DNA from 3 places in the Pelosinus fermentans DSM 17108 genome. Region 2 is predicted to be linked to each of the others. Evidence: a T-box and tRNA genes for the amino acid it is inferred to sense, from the RefSeq annotation. Region 2 holds a T-box; the other regions hold tRNA genes.
What was found. A T-box is a leader RNA that pairs with one kind of tRNA and senses whether it is charged. The one in region 2 lies ahead of leuS (leucine--tRNA ligase), so its partner is inferred to be a tRNA-Leu.

Region 1 (4,213 bases), 300 kb from region 2:
AATCTGTAGCTGCTTCTGCAGAAGAGTTGACGGCATCAGCTACTGAAGTAGGCAGAGCCTCAGAAGAAGTAACAGCCACAATTCAGGATGTAGCTCAAAGTGCTACTACTCAAGTGAGGTTATCTGATGAATCTTCTACTATTATAATGGAAATGCAAGCAGGTATTGCGGATGCTGTTCAAGCGGCCTGTGAAGTGGCTGGCGTTTCAGAAAGAAGTGAACAGTCAGCTGAAGGTGGTCTTAAACAAGTGAATCATGCTGTTCAATTGATGAATAATATTCGTCAAGATGTGGGTGATGCAGCAGAAAAAATAAATATTCTTGGTGAGAAGTCAAGGCAGATTGGACAAATCGTTGAAGTAATTACAAATATTGCAGGACAAACCAATCTGTTGGCGTTGAATGCTGCAATTGAAGCTGCAAGAGCAGGTGAACAAGGACGTGGTTTTGCAGTGGTAGCAGATGAAGTGCGAAAACTGGCTGAGCAATCCCAAGAAGCTGCAAAAGAAATTGCTGAAATTATCGGTGCAATCCAAAGTGAGACAGTGCAAGCGGTAGATGCAATGGATAAAGGCAGCAAAGAAGTAGGAGAAGGCGTTAAGGTCGTTTCTGCTTCAAAAGTAGCATTTGAGGAAATTTATGTAGATGTAAAGGAAATGCGAAGACAGGTAGATAGTATCTTAGCACTGATGGATTTGCAGTTAACTGGAAGTGGACAAGTTGGTCAATCCATCACTGGCATTGCTGATGCATCAAGAACCAATGCTGCGAGTTCTCAAGAAGTGGCAGCAGCGAGTGAAGAACAAAATGCCTCTGTACATGAAATCGTGACAGCTGTTTCTGGTTTAGCAACAATGGCTAGTGAGTTACAAGAAGTAGTGCATAAATTTAAAGTATAAGATTGGTAAGGTACAACGCTGCCATTACTAGTTGTGTTGTACCTTTATCGTATCAATCAATTCTCATTTAGTAAGATATCGTAAGATTAGTCTAATGAAGTTGTTGTAGAAGATATTTAGTGAAAAAATGAGAATTAGAAAGAATAAAAGACTTTCTGTGAAATAATTATATAAAATGTCCAAATATGGAGATTGTATATATAAATAATAATTGGTATACTAATGAAGTTGTTGCGAGGCGTTGAAGAAGTTAACTGATTGAAAGTAAAAACTTTTAAAAATTTGCTTGACATAACAAGGTGGACATGATACAATAAATCTTGTCGCTAGGGGATGTTAAGAGAAAACATCGCAGATAATATGGTGGCTGTGGTGAAGCGGTCAACACGGCGGATTGTGGTTCCGTTATTCGAGGGTTCGATCCCCTTCAGCCACCCCATTCATTAACTCTAGTAATAACGATATAGGGGTATAGCCAAGTTGGTAAGGCACGGGACTTTGACTCCCGCATCCGTTGGTTCGAGTCCAGCTACCCCTGCCATTATGGTTCACTAGCTCAGTTGGTAGAGCACCTGACTTTTAATCAGGGTGTCCCGCGTTCGAGCCGCGGGTGAGCCACCATTTAACTTAATTATGCGGGAGTGGCGGAATGGCAGACGCACCAGACTTAGGATCTGGCGCCGCAAGGTGTAGGAGTTCAAGTCTCCTCTCCCGCACCACACAAAATGCAAGGCTTTCAGGGTTTTACCTGAAGGTCTTTTTTATTGCTGTAAAACCGCCTTCTTATCTCTAGTTCACCCATGCCCAGACCTGCGACGCCTAGCGGCGATTATAAGTGACGCTCAGCTGCTATCGCGTTTTGCTGGCAGCAACCATCCAAATATCATAACAAGGAGTAATAATAATTGAGGTGGCAGTGATGGATGTAGTCGAAATATTAAAAGCGCTGGGTGATGGGACTCGGCTGCGGATTTTGCACTTATTTATAGGAATCAGTTTTCTGATTAATTTATTTCAAATCTGGATTCCCTATGACAAAATCAATACGTGGCTTTCTGGGAGAAACCGGATTATGGCACAATAGTGAGTTAGTTATTTGAGAAATGGAACCGTATTGGAAAAGGGATATCCTTTTGCGGTACGGTTCTATTGCTTTACATAGTTATATATTACCGCGATTGCAGTACATATTACCGTCGTAAAATGTTTATTATGATCGCTAATGGCTTGCACGTGCCAGCATAAATTTTGCAGTTAAGTATTCTAGCTAAAATTAACACAATGTTAACAAAGGGTACATTGACTAGAAAAACGATCGTAAGGTATCATAAAAACATATTCAAGAATTTAAATATGATGTGCTAAAGTTGAAGTGATATGGCAGATGGTTAGCGACAAGACCTAATAAACATAACGAGAGGAGTGGGCATCATGAAGAAAGCGAAATTGGTCATTATATGTACGCAAAATAGCGCACGCAGCCAACTGGCAGAAGCCTTTTTCAAAAAATATGGTGATGATATGTTGGAGGTTCACAGTGCAGGTTTTGAGCCTACAGAAGTGAATCCATATGCGGTACAGGTCATGAAAGAGATTGGCATTGACATTAGCGGCCAGCATTCCAAAGGTGTTCGGGAGTTTTTAGGGAAAATGTCATTTGGCTACGTCATTGCTGTTTGTAAAAAGGCTGAAGGCAAGTGCCCCGTGATCTTTCCAGGAGCACGGCAGTTGTTATCCTGGCCCTTTGATGATCCGGCTGCTTTTGAGGGAACAGAAGAAGAAACACGGCAAAAGTTCCGGCAAGTGCGTGATGAAATTGATGAGAAGGTCAAGGAATGGTTACAGGAATACCGTGGTCAGCAGGATCATCTAAAATAAAATTGCCACCAGCAGGCAAACCTGGTGGTTTATGAGGTGGGTTATTATGAAAATTATTATCATTGGTGGGGTAGCGGCTGGCACTTCTGCGGCAGCCAAAGCAAGAAGAAACAATGAAAATGCTCAAATTACATTATTTGATGCCGACAGTGATGTATCTTATTCGGGATGCGGCTTGCCGTACTTTATTGGAACTGAAGTGGAAGGCCGGGAGCAATTGGTTCCCAGGGATGCCGCATTCTTCAAACAGAAATATAATGTGGATGTATACACCAGACATCAAGTGTTAGAAATTCAGCCGCAAAGTAAAGTACTTACGGTTCAGAATTTAGTTACGCAAGAAATCTTTCAGGAAAGGTATGATAAGCTGGTTGTTGCCACTGGTGCAAAATCCGTTGTGCCTGCTATAGAGGGGGGCAATAAGCCCAATGTATTTTATTTGCGGAATGTAATCAATGCCGACCGTATCCGTGAACAAGTGCTAACAGCCAATCCAAAATCGGCTGTTATTGTCGGGTCTGGATTTATCGGCCTTGAAATGGCGGAAAACTTAACAGCTAGAGGAATCGCTGTTAGTGTTGTGGAAATGGCAGGGCACGTTATGCCTGCCTTAGATCAGGATATGGCGGTATACGTAGCCGATCATCTGCTTGAGAAGGGCGTACAGGTAATCGTCAACGATTCAGTGATTCGCCTGGAAGGAGAACCTTCCGTCAGCAAAGTGATATTGAAAAGCGGCAAAGAAATCGATGCGGATTTTGTGATAATGGCTGTTGGGGTAAGACCCAATATAGAACTGGCTCAAAAGTCAGGTATTGAACTCGGACCAACAGGAGCCATCAAGGTCAATCGGAAGATGCAGACCAATATAGATGATATCTATGCCTGCGGTGACTGCGCAGAAAGTTATTCTTTAATGACCGGCAAACCTTTGTATCGGCCGTTAGGTTCTACTGCCAATAAAATGGGACGAATCACTGGTGATCAGATAACCGGCGGTGATTTGGAGTTCCGGGGAATTTTGGGGACAGGTATATTTAAAATGTTTGATATGGCAGTAGGTCAGACTGGTCTTACGGAAAAGGAAGCAAAAAAAGAAGGTTATGAGGTTGTCGTCTGTCATAATATTAAACCAGACAAGCCCGAATATTATCACGGCAGTGAGATGGTCATTAAGGCGGTTGCCGATAAAAACACTGGCAAGGTTTTAGGGGTGCAGATTGTCGGAAGATCTGGCGTCGATAAACGAATTGATGTCTTTGTAACTGCCATTACTTTCGGTGCGAAAGCAGAAGACTTGTTTCACCTGGATTTAGCCTATGCACCACCATTCTCCACAACCAAAGACCCGGTGATGTATACCGGAATGATTCTGGATAATGCCATCAGGCGCGGCAGAGTGCTGATGACTCCGGCTGAGGTACAGGAAAAAATAA
Region 2 (4,213 bases):
CGCCTATACAAGAATGATAAACCCGACTCAGACGGTTTTTGAAGAAAGAGTAGCAGCGTTAGAAGGCGGTGTGGGAGCTTTGGCAGTTGCCTCCGGGCAGGCGGCTATTACATATTCTATACTAAATATTGCTCAGGCAGGAGATGAAATTGTTTCATCAACGGCAATATATGGTGGAACGTATAACTTGTTTCATCATACGTTGCCGAAACTGGGTATTCATGTTTCTTTTGTAGAACCAGGTGACCCTGAAAATTTTCGTCAAGCAATTACCCCTAAAACCAAAGCGATCTATGCTGAAATTATTGGTAATCCCAAAATTGATATTTTAGATATTGAAAAGGTAGCAAAGGTAGCTCATGAAAATAACATTCCTTTAATTATTGATAGTACTTTTGCAACCCCCTACTTAAATCGGCCCATAGAATGGGGGGCAGATATTGTTGTTCATTCTGCGACTAAATTTATTGGCGGGCATGGAACTTCCATTGGAGGAATCATTGTTGACGGCGGTAAGTTTAATTGGGATAATGGTAAATTTCCAGGTTTAATTGAGCCAGATCCTAGTTACCATGGTCTTTCTTTTACTGAGAAATTTGGTAATGCAGCTTATATTTTAAAAGCCCGCGTAACCTTGCTGCGTGATATTGGAGCGGCAACCACTCCCTTTAATTCCTTCCTATTTTTGCAGGGATTAGAGACGCTCTCAATACGTCTGGAGCGGCATGTTGCCAATGCCCAAAAAGTTGCTGAATTCCTGGAACAGCATAAACTTGTTAAGTGGGTTAATTATCCTGGACTAAAAAGCAGCGCCTATTATGAACTAGGGAAGAAATATTTCCCTAAAGGAGCAGGAGCAATTCTTACTTTTGGTATTCACGGCGGCTTAGAGGCGGGGACGAAATTTATTGATAACTTAGGTTTATTTTCTCATCTGGCAAATGTTGGTGATGCCAAGTCTCTGGTAATTCATCCAGCTAGTACGACTCATCAGCAGCTGCTGCCTGAAGAGCAATTAGCGAGTGGTATTACAGAGGATCTTATACGCTTATCCATTGGACTGGAAGATATAGATGATTTACTGTATTATCTTGATAAAGCCCTTACTGCAAGTCAGTAATATAAAATAAACCGGTCTCTTCAGTTTGAGACCGGTTTGTTTTTATACTGTTTTCATCCACTTTTCAAATTCCTCAACGACTTCCTCGCGGGCAACTTGCACGGCTTCGCCGCTCCACTCTTGCCCGGTATCCCCATCATACCAGAGGTCCTTATTGCTGAATGTACCTGTAGGGTATAATTTTTCTTGTATGGCTGTGTGCATGCCATCAAGTAGGCTTTGCTTAATGGTTTTACGTGATGTTCTATGACCTGATTTTTCTGTAGGGGTTACTTCAAGACCCGTCTCCCCTTTGCTGATTTCAATATGAGATAACATTTTTCCTTGTGCTTGGGCTGCTGAAATGGACTGTCTGGCAGCACTAGTTGCTTGTTCATGGCTAATCGTATCGTCAGACACTGTAATTCTAATATTTCCTATGATTAGTTTATACATAGAATACACCTCCCAAGAAAAAATATATGCATTTAAAAAAAATATAGAACTAGATAGTAGACACCAATAGTGTTAATTTGACTTTCAAGATAGGGTGGGATATAATATTATCTAAGTCCTAAGATACAGAGTAGTAGGCTTTATTTATGGTGCAGAAAGTTGGCGGATGATGCGAGCCAGCCCTTAAATCCGCTGAACTCACTGTGGAGGATCAGCTATGAATTAGTAATAGCTGACGCTTGATTAGTGTTAACAATCATTGAGAGGATGGCAACAGCTGTCAATCAGGGTGGTATCGCGGGTGTATATAACTCGTCCCTGGCTAATAAGCCAAGGGGCGGTTTTTTATTTTTTATAAATAGGAGGATTTTAAATGAACGAAAGATATAATCCTAAAGAAATTGAATCTAAATGGCAGAAATACTGGGCTGAAAATAATGCTTTTAAAACGGAACTCAATCGTCAGCGTCCAGAATATTATGTTTTAGAAATGTTTCCTTATCCTTCCGGCAATTTACATATGGGTCATGTTCGCAACTATTCTATTGGTGATGTAATTGCGAGATTCAAAAGCATGCAAGGTTATAATGTACTTCATCCTATGGGATGGGATTCTTTTGGGATGCCTGCTGAAAATGCGGCGATCAAGCATGGTGTTCATCCAGCAGAGTGGACCTGGGAAAATATTACCAACATGCGGCGTCAACAGCAGGAACTAGGCTTATCTTATGATTGGGATCGAGAAGTGGCAACCTGTCATCCTGATTATTATCGTTGGACTCAATGGTTGTTCTTATTGTTCGTAGAGCGTGGACTTGCCTATAAGAAGAAAGCTGCAGTGAATTGGTGTAATGAATGTAATACAGTGCTCGCAAATGAGCAAGTAATTGATGGTGCTTGCTGGCGCTGCGATTCTGTCGTAGTTAAAAAAGAATTAGAACAGTGGTTTTTCAAAATTACAGACTATGCGGACCGGCTTTTAAATGATCTTAGTGAGCTGAAGGGGTGGCCTGAGAGAGTTAAAACGATGCAGGAAAATTGGATTGGTCGTAGTGAAGGTGCAGAATTCAGCTTTGCTGTGGCAGGTTCTGAAGAAAAAATTGCTGTATATACCACACGGCATGATACGGCTTTTGGTGTAAGTTATGTAGTCTTGGCGCCGGAGCATAAATTAGTAGAAAAGCTGATTGCTGGTAAAGACAATGCAGGAGAAATTCGTCAATTTGTTGATAAAGTACGCAATATGAGTGAGATTAGCCGAACCTCCAGTGAATTTGAAAAAGAAGGTATATTTACAGGGGCTTATGCTGTAAATCCCTTCACTGGTCAAGAGGTGCCAATTTGGGTAGCAAATTATGTTTTGGTGGAATATGGTACTGGGGCAGTTATGGGTGTTCCAGCTCATGATGAACGAGACTGGCAATTTGCCAATAAATATAATTTAACCAAAAAGATCGTTGTACAGCCTGAAGGGCAGGAATTGGCACTAGACACGATGGAAGGCGCATACAGCGGCGATGGTATCATGGTCAATTCTGGGCAGTTTAGTGGCATGGAGAGTGAAGCAGGTAAAGTAGCAATTGCAAAGTGGTTAGAAGAGCAAGGCTACGGCAAGCGTCATGTAAATTATCGTTTGCGTGATTGGCTGGTATCTCGTCAACGCTATTGGGGAGCACCAATTCCTCTTATCAATTGTGCTGACTGTGGTAGTGTGCCTGTTCCAAAGGAGCAGTTACCTGTTTTATTGCCCGAAAATGTAAATTTTGCTGCAGGATCGGTTTCGCCGTTAGCCAAGGTAGAAGAGTTTGTAAATTGTACATGCCCTAAATGTGGCGGCCCTGCGAAGCGTGAGACTGATACGATGGATACTTTTATTTGTTCCTCATGGTATTATATGCGTTATGCAGACCCTAAGAATACAAATCTTCCTTTTGATTCCTCAAAGGCTGACTATTGGGCACCTGTCGATCAATATATTGGTGGTATTGAGCATGCGATACTACATCTTTTATATTCAAGGTTCTTTACAAAAGTGCTTAAAGATGCAGGATTAGTAAATGTAAATGAGCCATTTAAGAACCTATTAACACAAGGAATGGTTATAAAAGATGGTTCCAAAATGTCTAAGTCTAAGGGGAATGTCGTGTCTCCTGAAGAAATTATTGCAAAATACGGGGCTGATACAGCTCGATTATTTATTTTATTTGCTGCTCCGCCGGAACGTGACTTAGAATGGAATGATCAAGGCGTAGAAGGTTCTTATCGATTCCTTGGACGTCTATGGAGAATTGTGGATCACTATGCTTCGTTCATGGCAGGAGAAGAATCGGGATATGACAATAACACTCTTAGTAAAGAGGAACGAAATCTTAGACGTGTATTGCATGCAACGATTAAGAAAGTAACAGAAGATATTGGTGATCGTTTTAACTTTAATACCGCCATTAGCTCTATTATGGAATTAGTAAATGCGATGTATACCGCTAAGGATCAGAATCTAGCTGTCAATCCTGGGTTAGTGCGAGAACTTGTTTCAAGTTTATTGTGCTTGTTAGCTCCTTTCGCGCCTCATATCACAGAAGAATTGTGGAGTGAAACTATTGGTCAAGGTAGTGTGCATAAACATATATGGCCTGTGTTTGATGAGGAGGCTATAAA
Region 3 (4,213 bases), 810 kb from region 2:
TGTTTTTTCCTATTTATTTAAGTGATACGGAATGGTTGTCACACTTACATTTTCTTTTATTACCAGCATGGCGTGTAATAGCCAGCCTGTTTGATTATGCAATAGTCTGTGCCACCATTTCCTTGTTTCAAATTCAGGTATGACAACTGTAATATAGTCCTGGGGGTTTTTTCTCTTTTTTAATGCTTCTACATAATCCAGCAAGGGCTGAATGGTCAGACGATACGGGGATTGAATGATCTCCAGATCCATCCCCGGGTTCCATTGATCCCACTTCATTTGTACTTTGGCAGCGCTCTCCTCGTCTTTGGCAATATGTAATACAATAATGTCTTTACTCAGGGTTTTCGCAAATTTTAAGGATTCATATACTACCCGTGTTGGGGATGAGATGGGTACTATTACATAATTGCGCACCATCAGGGTATCATCATATTGTACGTTTTCCTCCAAGGGAAGATGCAGCTGCTCTGCCATATCATCATAATGGGAGCGGATCTTCTTAAATACGAACACCATCACCGGAATGAACACTAATACTGCCCAAGCACCATGGGAAAACTTCGTGAGGGTAATGATGATAACAACCAATCCGGTAGCAATGGCTCCTATGCCATTTACAACAGCTCGGATCAGCCAGCCGCTTCCTTTTTCTCTCTTCCAGTGAACCACCATACTGCATTGTGCAATGGTAAACGAGATAAATACACCAATTGCATATAAGGCGATTAAGTGGTCCAGATGTCCTCCAAAGACCACGATTAATGCCGCGGCAGAAACAGTGATGACGATAATGCCATTGGAAAAGGTCAGACGCTCGCCACGAGAGCTAAGATACCTTGGCAGATATCCATCTCTGGCTACAATTGACAATAATACAGGTAAACCATTATAGGCTGTATTGGCCGCCAGGTATAAGACAATCATCGTCGTAACTTGAATGTAATAGTAGACAAAGGATCTGCCGAAGACATGTTCTGCAAGCTGGGATAAAGCCGTTACTTCCAGTATGGGAATGACATGAAAATGCATCATCATGAAGGTCACTCCACTTAGCATCACTACTAAGATGCCTGCCATCCAATAGGTTGTAATGATTGCATTTTTCGCTTCAGGCTTTTCAAATAAGGGTACACTATCGGCAATTGCCTCCACACCCGTCATGGAACTGCACCCATTGGCAAAGGCTCTTAGTACAATGTACAGCATTGCCATGTTGAGGGGCTGTTTTTCTAAGGAGGCAGCAGGCAGCAAGGCACCATCCTGGGTAATGGCTTGGTACATTCCTGTTACTATGAGAGCGACCATCCCCAGTAAAAAGGCATAGGTCGGATATACAAACATGTTGGAGGATTCTCGCATTCCACGCAGGTTCACCAGCATCAATATGAAAAATAAAATACCTAAATCGATTCCCACTTCTCTACCCGCTAAGCTGGGAAAAGCCGATACTATGGCTGCTGTTCCTGCGGCCACACTTACAGCTGCCGTTAGAACGTAGTCAGCAAAAACCGCACCGGCAGCTACTAGCGCGGGAAGCTCGCCAATGTTCTTTTTGGCAACGGCATAGGCACCACCGCCTCCAGGATTTGCCCGGGATACTTGCACATAGGATAACGCCACAATAATTAATAGAATCGATACTGCAATAATGATGGGGGATAAATATCCATAAGCGATAATCCCTTGAGCGGCCACCAGCACGAGTAAGGCTTGTTCTGGTCCATAGGCCACCGATGATAGGGCATCTGAGGAAAATATGGACAGAGCCTTCCACTTGGGCAGCCGCTCATGCATCATTTCCTTATTATGAAGGGGCTTGCCAATGAGAAGGCGGCGAGCAATGTTGATCAACTTTAATCTAGACCTCCTTATGATCCTTTTTCTATATACGCCATTACATTTTAGTAATAAGTCCGTCCCTTCTTTTCAAAATCCAGCTGCATCAAGTATTGCCTAAATTGAATACCAGATGCAGGTCTACAGAATTTATTATACGCTTTTTATGAGATTATATATCCTATTATTTTTCAAGAAAGGTTATATTTTCATGAACTTTTAATAAACAGTAAAAAAACGTTGAATATACTAAAAAACTTTTGCAGCTCATACATTTTTGGAACAGCAAAAAAGCTTCGCATGATTTGCGAAGCTTCAAATGTACGTGGTGCCGAGGACCGGAATCGAACCGGTACGGAGATTTCTCTCCGACGGATTTTAAGTCCGTTGCGTCTGCCAGTTCCGCCACCCCGGCATATTTGTCATATGCCAAACTGTTAAAGGCAGTGTAGTAAACTATTTTTTTGGAGGCGACACCTAGATTTGAACTAGGGAATAAAGGTTTTGCAAACCTCTGCCTTACCGCTTGGCTATGTCGCCATCATTGGAGCGGGAAACGAGATTCGAACTCGCGACCCTCGCCTTGGCAAGGCGATGCTCTACCGCTGAGCTATTCCCGCAATCACATATTTGAAAATAAAAATGGTCGGAGCGGCAGGATTCGAACCTGCGACCCCCTGGTCCCAAGCCAGGTGCTCTACCAAGCTGAGCCACGCCCCGTTTAAAAAATGGCCGGATCACCAGCAAAACATTCTCTCAAAGAAAACGATCTTCAATGGTCTTTTTATTTTGCTATATACCAGTAATTTATTAATAAAAACATCCGTTATTATCGTTAAAATTTAAACTGTGGTGACGAGTTCTAATTATAGCAGAGGAATTAATATCCGTCAACAACATTTTATATAGTAAATTTTTTAATGTTATAAAACATAAATTTGCCCCTTAAAAAATAAACCTTTTTAAACGCGAAGACGCGAAAGAGCACGAAGAATAATATTCCTTCGTGCTCTTCGTATTTCTTCGCGACCTTCGCGATTTATTGTTTTTTTATCCTTAAGCGATAGCGGATGCAAGTTTTGCTCCAAGTTTTTTGCATGATGCAAGTCCTTCATCGTCAGGAGCGTTTTGGATCGTCAAGGCTTCATCTACAAGTTTAGCCCCTTGTCCTTCCATTCGCTCTACCCAGTCTCTCATCCATTGACCATCTCCCCAGTCAAAAGAGCCAAATAAAACTAAAGGAATCCCAGATAGATTTTCCCCTTCTAATGACGTAATAAAAGGATCGAATTCTCCTTCTTCCAATACTTCATTGCCCATTGCAGAACAACCCAATGCTACTGCATCAGATTTTAGTACATCATCTTTACTCGCTTTATCCACAGAAAGTAAATTCACCGAAACTCCATCTACCCCAGCGCCTGCTGCAATGGCTTTAGCCATTTCTTCAGTATTACCTGTCCCACTCCAATAAATAACGGAAATCTTCTTCATACACTCATTCCCCCATTTTTTATTTGATTGCCTTAACCTCTTACTTACACTCGCTTATTCTTTTGATTTTTTATGGAGAATACATCCTGTATTCAGTCCTGACATGATAACGATATTCATTATCATGTCAGGACTGAAAAAAATACCCTAATGGGCTGTTCAAACGTTATAAGCTGCTGTATGTAAGAAGTTTGTAGTTACATAGCCAGTGAAGTATGTAATTGAGTTTCTGATATTAATTCTCAATTCAATGACTATATTCTATCAATAAGATTCTTTCCTGTCAATAAAAAAAATAGAAAAACACTAAGAGTCTTAAAAACAATTTGAAACGCGAAGATGCGAAGAAAACAAAGAACTGTGAATGCTATAATACCCCTTCGCGACCTTTGTATTTCTTCGTGTCTTCGCGGTTCATTATTTTTTTATATAACAGTAGAAACTTATACTCCCTGCATTCATAAATAGGTCAAATCTAAATGAAGTTTTATTTCTCCGGCTTCAAATTCCATACTGAGCTGAGATACGTTCTTTTTATACAGAATGAAATGATTTTCACCAACAATGGTAAGAGGAGGTGTGATTTGATAATGATAGTCTGTTCCTGCTAATAAGGCTTTTGCCCTGCCGGCTATCATATTTACTAATTCGGCAACGCCATCATACAGTTCTTCATCTGCCAATTCAACAGAGGCAATGCCTGTCATAAAGGAAACAATCATCGCCGCATTTTTTTTGCTTAGTGCTATGGAAAGCAAGGCATTATGGGTACTTAAAATCATCATCACTCCTGTAATTTCACTTTTATACCCTTTAGGAGCAGCTGCTTTTTCTTGTACCGGGCAGAGTTCTACTCCAACCATAGTGCTAAAAACATCAG

Region 1: it has a tRNA-Leu gene. The T-box ahead of leuS (leucine--tRNA ligase) is inferred to sense a tRNA for this amino acid. The anticodon was not compared.
Region 3: it has a tRNA-Leu gene. The T-box ahead of leuS (leucine--tRNA ligase) is inferred to sense a tRNA for this amino acid. The anticodon was not compared.

What each region holds. Positions count from the first base shown of each region.
Region 1 covers NZ_AKVN02000001.1:1,841,599-1,845,811, forward strand. Annotated here, with positions in the region: gene FR7_RS08150 (methyl-accepting chemotaxis protein) at 1-899, shown strand, start outside; tRNA gene FR7_RS08155 (tRNA-His) at 1,263-1,338, shown strand; tRNA gene FR7_RS08160 (tRNA-Gln) at 1,365-1,440, shown strand; tRNA gene FR7_RS08165 (tRNA-Lys) at 1,445-1,520, shown strand; tRNA gene FR7_RS08170 (tRNA-Leu) at 1,535-1,618, shown strand; gene FR7_RS23805 (hypothetical protein) at 1,819-1,983, shown strand; gene FR7_RS08175 (arsenate reductase ArsC) at 2,331-2,777, shown strand; gene FR7_RS08180 (FAD-dependent oxidoreductase) at 2,824-4,213, shown strand, end outside.
Region 2 covers NZ_AKVN02000001.1:2,145,867-2,150,079, forward strand. Annotated here, with positions in the region: gene FR7_RS09645 (homocysteine synthase) at 1-1,120, shown strand, start outside; gene FR7_RS09650 (hypothetical protein) at 1,163-1,555, opposite strand; T-box leader at 1,667-1,878, shown strand; gene leuS (leucine--tRNA ligase) at 1,929-4,213, shown strand, end outside.
Region 3 covers NZ_AKVN02000001.1:1,340,863-1,345,075, reverse strand. Annotated here, with positions in the region: gene FR7_RS05935 (APC family permease) at 10-1,854, opposite strand; tRNA gene FR7_RS05930 (tRNA-Leu) at 2,166-2,254, opposite strand; tRNA gene FR7_RS05925 (tRNA-Cys) at 2,305-2,379, opposite strand; tRNA gene FR7_RS05920 (tRNA-Gly) at 2,385-2,459, opposite strand; tRNA gene FR7_RS05915 (tRNA-Pro) at 2,483-2,559, opposite strand; gene FR7_RS05910 (flavodoxin) at 2,896-3,333, opposite strand; gene FR7_RS05905 (chemotaxis protein CheX) at 3,792-4,213, opposite strand, start outside.